2 linked regions of the Endozoicomonas gorgoniicola genome follow. The protein of the gene in region 1 binds, or shares a complex with, the protein of each later gene. Links are inferred from orthologs where the notes say so. Each region holds a gene or a part of one and is shown on either strand. Other genes may lie near its edges.

Evidence for each region. Proteins that work in one complex are often made in the same cells at the same time.
Region 2: the proteins of tldD (region 1) and pmbA are in contact, whole or in part, in a solved structure (PDB 5NJ9), measured with the Escherichia coli proteins. The link is inferred for Endozoicomonas gorgoniicola from one-to-one orthologs.

What each region holds. Positions count from the first base shown.
Region 1 is NZ_JAPFCC010000001.1:3,488,548-3,491,423, forward strand. It holds tldD (metalloprotease TldD), read right to left. Parts: upstream 2,221-2,876; coding sequence 781-2,220; downstream 1-780. Other genes in the region: NX722_RS16060 (hypothetical protein), read left to right, coding at 1-675; NX722_RS16070 (hypothetical protein), read left to right, coding at 2,376-2,876. UniProt on the Escherichia coli protein: Metalloprotease involved in CcdA degradation. Suppresses the inhibitory activity of the carbon storage regulator (CsrA).
Region 2 is NZ_JAPFCC010000001.1:5,988,500-5,991,439, forward strand. It holds pmbA (metalloprotease PmbA), read left to right. Parts: upstream 1-762; coding sequence 763-2,118; downstream 2,119-2,940. Other genes in the region: yjgA (ribosome biogenesis factor YjgA), read right to left, coding at 2-526; NX722_RS26915 (hypothetical protein), read right to left, coding at 526-660; NX722_RS26925 (thiol-disulfide oxidoreductase DCC family protein), read left to right, coding at 2,147-2,539; mgtE (magnesium transporter), read right to left, coding at 2,573-2,940.

The DNA of each region.
Region 1 (2,876 bases):
GCAGGCTTTAGGCGGATTGATGAGACTCAAATTGAATATGATGACCCTAATGAATTCAAGAAAATTTTAATTAAATTTGATGGCTATGTACCAGCTGCCATTCTTGCGAACAAAGCAAAAGAAGACGCTGAATCAGCTGCATCATCAGTTGCATTAAAGTATCAGGGAAAAACCTTGACTGTTCGTGCCAGAGGTAGCAAATTCACGTTTGCTGTTATACCTAAAATTTATACGATTGAGGCCATAAGGTTTCACAATGGAGATACTGGGTTCCTTATACATACAAGGGATAACAGGCATTTCCTGATTCTGGATATTATGATAAGACAGAGATTAGCGCTTGCTATACCTCCACATCATCCAATGCAGCAATTCACTCAACAAGGCTTTCAGGGATTATATGAAACAGGGGCTTTACCAGTTGATACATCAAGTTATTATATGTCTTTTAATCATAATCCGGATTTACTACCCACAGTATTACAGAGTCTCCGTGAGTCAGGAATCCACACCACCGAAAGAGATCTTGATATTCGCTTGAGTTACACTGTACAAGTTCATCAAAACGTCGAATGGCATCCCTCTGAGAACCGTTTTGAGCTTCCTGGTCTTGACTCTTCCAGAGATCCTGACAGCTTCAGGTATACAAGATTAGAAACACAAGCTCTACAGTAACATCATACTTCATTTTCATTAGCAAAAATCAGCCGGGAGTTATCTGACATCCCCATCCTCATAAGAGGCAGCTGAGCATATTGGCGCTCAGCTGCCTCTTATGAATCAGGCAGTACCACCCACCGTAATGTCATCAATCTTCAGGGTTGGTTGCCCCACCCCAACAGGCACCGACTGTCCATCTTTGCCACAGACACCAATACCTGTATCCAGCTCCAGATTGTTACCCACCATGGAAACCTGATTCATAACATCGGGTCCGTTACCGATCAGCGTGGCACCTTTCACCGGTGTGGTTATTTTACCCTTTTCAATCAGGTAGGCTTCACTGGTTGAGAAGACGAATTTACCAGAGGTGATATCCACCTGTCCGCCGCCCATATTACTGACATAGATGCCCCGGTCTACACTGGCGATAATTTCATCAGGGTCATGGGCCCCTGCCAGCATGTAAGTGTTAGTCATTCTGGGCATTGGCAGATGTGAATAAGACTCCCGACGTCCATTACCTGTAGGAGCAACACCCATCAGCCGGGCGTTGAGCTTATCCTGCATGTAGCCCTTAAGAATGCCGTTCTCAATCAGTACCGTACTTTCGGTAGGAACCCCTTCATCATCCATGTTCAGTGAACCACGACGACCACTCAGGGTACCGTCATCGACAATGGTACACAGGGGCGAAGCCACCCGTTCACCAATACGACCAGCGTAGGAAGAACTGCCTTTACGGTTAAAGTCGCCTTCAAGGCCATGCCCTACCGCTTCATGCAACAGAACACCCGACCAGCCAGCAGCCAGTACCACCGGCATACTGCCTGCCGGAGCGTGAACCGCTTCCAGGTTCACCAGAGCCTGACGCACGGCTTCACGGGCAAAACCTTTAGCAGTACCATCCAGCAGAAACTGCTGATAGTCACCCCGGCCACCACCACCGGCGGAGCCTCTTTCGATACGCCCTTCATGTTCGGCAATAACACTAACGTTCAACCGTACCAGCGGGCGAATATCGCCAGCCAGAGTGCCATCGGATGCAGCTACCATCACCACTTCATGGACTCCCGCCAGACTCACGGTCACCTGTTTAACACGGCTGTCCATTGCCCGGGCTTCCTGGTCAACTGCTTTCAGCAAAGCCACCTTGTCTTCCCGGGTCATGGAATCCAGCGGGTTCGCGGCAGGATAAAGTGCCAGCGGCTGGCTACGTCCCCAGGCCTGAACCTGTTGCTGTTGCCCTTGTCGGGCAATGCTGCGAGCAGCACTGGCTGCCTGCTCCAGGGCAGGCACTACAATTTCATTGGAATAGGCAAAGCCGGTTTTTTCACCGCTGATGGCCCGTACACCCACGCCGCCATCAACATTAAAGCTGCCCTCTTTAACAATGCTGTCTTCCAGAACCCAGGCTTCATGGCGGGTGGACTGAAAGTAGAGATCGGCAGCATCAACAGTGTGCCCAAGAATACTGTCCAGCACCCGGGACAGATCTCTGGCTTCAATATTGGCTGGCGCCAGCAGGTGATTCTGCGCCTGTGAAAGAATATCAGTCATAGATTGCTCAGGCTGGTTATGAGTAGGTTTTATAGTACTGCTAATTCTACCTTGAAAAGCGACCTTCAGGCACTAAACTTCTTCCGTCCGGGGAATGCCTCATTGAACAGGCTCTCGATAATTTGCCGTACATACTTTGCAGGCATTTTCCGATCATGACTGCCTGGGAATTGATCATGATATTAAGACGCCGCTGTTTTTTTGCTTACATCATGTTTCTGGTCTGTGTTCTGGTTTCATTTCCATCCCACAGTGCTGAGGAAGAGTTTCGATGGTTTACAACCCCGCTGAAGCCATCAGATGATAGCGGCAATGATAGCGGCAACGATACCGACAACGACAGCGACAACGACAGCGACAGCGATACCGATAACGGCTATTCACCTGACTCTGGAGAACATTATAATAACTTTGTGGTTCGAGGAACCGTAGCAGATGACTCATACGACGCCAATAACCTTATTCCTGAAAACCAAATAACCAATCTGCTGCATGTTTTATCGTATGCCTTAAGCCTCAGACCTGCCAGCGTCGCTGACCGCGATCACCCGTATGAGGAGTTTGCGCCGCTTATGTCAATGCACATGCAGCTCACTACCTTTAATATATTCCCAATGCATAAGCATATTGAACATGCCGATAGCGGTTTAATTTTC
Region 2 (2,940 bases), 2.5 Mb from region 1 along the record:
TTTATAACTCGTCTACTGCGCGCAGGTATTTGAACAGTTTGCGGGCTGCGGCAGGCGCTTTGTTTTGGTCAGCTTCTTTTTTCGCATTGCGCACCAGCTGACGAATGTGCTGGTGGTCGGCTTCCGGATACTGCTCCAGATACTCCGTCAGAACCTTGTTGTCACCACTGACCAGGCGATCGCGCCAGCGTTCCAGCTGGTGAAAGCGGCGGTTAAACTCTTCACTGGTGGCATCAAGGCGGCTGAGCAGTTCCTTGATGGGCTCAAGGTCTTCGTCCTGCATCAGCTTGCCGATAAAGCCGAGATGGCGCTTTCGGGCGTTGTGGCTTTTGATGCGTTTGCTCTCATCAAGGGCGGCTCGCAGGCGCTCGCCCAGAGGCAGTTTATCCAGCAGCGATGGTTTCATTTCCATCAACCGCTCACCCATATCCTTCAGCTCCTGCATATCACGCTTGAGCTCGGCACGGCTGACGTAAATGATCTCCTCAATAGGGTCGCCAAATTCGTCAAATTTCTGTTCAGACATTACACATTCACTTTAACTGTCACTGTAGCGATCACTGTAGCGATGAAAAGACGCTTGCCGTCATCGGTCAGACTGCTGATGATGACAGAAACAATCGTTTTTCGCTGATAGCTGTTCGACGGGAAATCACACATTTTACTCTATTCGCCGATAAGACGACGTGTTTTTTTCACAAAGCCCGCTTTAGCAGGTAGGATTTAGGAGTCATTTTTACAAAACCGGAATGCAGGTGTTTCATGGGCGCAACAACCAAAGCAGATTTGGACCCAAAAGCAGAAGAAGGTCGTTTGAAAACGCTGGTGAGCGATATTCTGGATGAAGCCCGCCGTCAGGGAGCGGACGCCTGTGAGGTTGGGGTAAGCCTGGATGCAGGGTTGTCGGTTGGTGTCAGAATGGGCGATGTGGAAACCGTTGAGTTCAATCGTGACCAGGGATTTGGGATAACGGTCTATCGTGGCAAAAAGAAAGGCTCTGCCAGCACGTCTGACAGTTCGCTCGACGCTGTCCGGGAAACCGTAAAGGCGGCTTATGATATTGCTGGGTATGCCTCAGAAGACCCGGATTCAGGGTTGGCAGACGCTGAACTGATGGCTAAAGACCTGCCTGATCTTGATTTGTATCATCCCTGGGGTATTGAGCCTGATGCTGCGATTGAGCTGGCTCTGAAGAGCGAAGATGCAGGACGACGGTTTGATGGAAAGATTGCCAACTCTGACGGTGCCAATGTGTCAACCCATCAGGGCTGCCGTGTGTACGGCAATAGTCACGGGTTTATCGGCAGTTATATTTCTACCCGTCAGAGTCTGAGCTGTGTACTGATTGGCCAGAAAGGTGATGATATGCAGCGGGATTACTGGTATACCGTTGCGCGCGATGCAATGGATATGGAGTCAGCCGTTCAGGTAGGCGAAAAAGCTGCACAGAGAACAGTGGATCGTTTGGGCAGTCAGAAAGTATCCACTGGGCAGGTGCCGGTATTGTTTGCGGCGGAAGTGGCATCCGGTCTGATTTCACATTTTCTTTCAGCCATCAGTGGTGGCAGTCTTTACCGACAGGCGTCTTTTCTGCTGGATCATTTGAATAAACCGATTTTTCCGGAATGGGTCAGAATTCATGAGCAGCCTCATCTGAAAAAAGCTTTGGGGTCTGCCAGTTTTGATAATGATGGTCTTGCCACCCGAGCCAAGGATTTTATTACTGACGGTGTTCTGATGAACTACCTGCTGGGAACCTATTCTGCCCGCAAGCTGGGTATGGTCAGTACAGGGAATGCAGGTGGTGTGAATAACCTGTTTCTCGACAGCAATGCCGGAGACCAGAAAACCCTGTTGCAGCAAATGGGTACCGGCCTGCTGGTTACAGAACTGATGGGACAGGGCGTTAATACCGTAACCGGCGATTACTCCCGTGGTGCAGCAGGCTTCTGGGTGGAGAATGGTGTGATCCAATATCCGGTTTCTGAAGTAACCATTGCTGGTAACCTGAAGGATATGTTTATGAACATTGTGGCGGCGGGTAATGATTTGGATCGTCGGGGCAATATTCAGGTGGGTTCATTGTTGGTTGAAGGCATGATGGTTGCCGGAGACTAAAACGTTCGGGAGGCATTGTTCGGATACGATGAAAATCACAGTGTATTTTGATGGTGCCTGCCCTTTGTGTGTTCGGGAAATCGGTCGCTGGCGCAACGCCCCTTTCGGCTGTGAGGTGGAGTGGTTTGATATCACGGGGCAGGAGCAGGCATTGCGACAACGGGGCATTGATCCCCGGCAGGCGATGTTGCAGTTGCATACGCAAACCAGCGATGGCAAAACCTTCGTCAGTATTGACAGTTATGCCCTGCTGCTGAAACAACTGCCACGTTGGCGCTGGCTGGGGGTGTTAATGGCATTGCCGATTATCAAGTCGCTTCTGCGCTGGGTCTATGATGGTCTGACCATTCTGCGACTTAAGTCTGAAGGGCGTTATCCTGCTGAGTGCGCAGACTGTTCCGCTTCGAATAAAGACAATTAATAGCCAGATACAAATGCTCTCAGTCAACGAATATCAGGCATAAAACAGTGTTGCCAGCCCAAGAAATGAGAAAAAGCCCAGCACATCAGAAATGGTTGTCAGAATAATGGTTCCCGCCAGGGACGGATCAATATTCATAGACTTTAAAATCACAGGCAGGCTGGCACCTACAATAACGGCGGCACTCAGGTTAATGACCATGGCGCAGCCAATCACGAACGAAATAATCGGGTCGTTAAACCAGAGGTAAGCGATCAGGGCGACCAGGCTGGCCCAGAGCAGGCCGTTCATGAAGCCTACCGCCAGTTCACGACTCAGCAGCCAGCGCAGGTTGGTGCTGCTGATCTGTCCAAGCGCCATCCCGCGTATCACCAAAGTGAGAGCCTGGCCTCCGGCGTTAC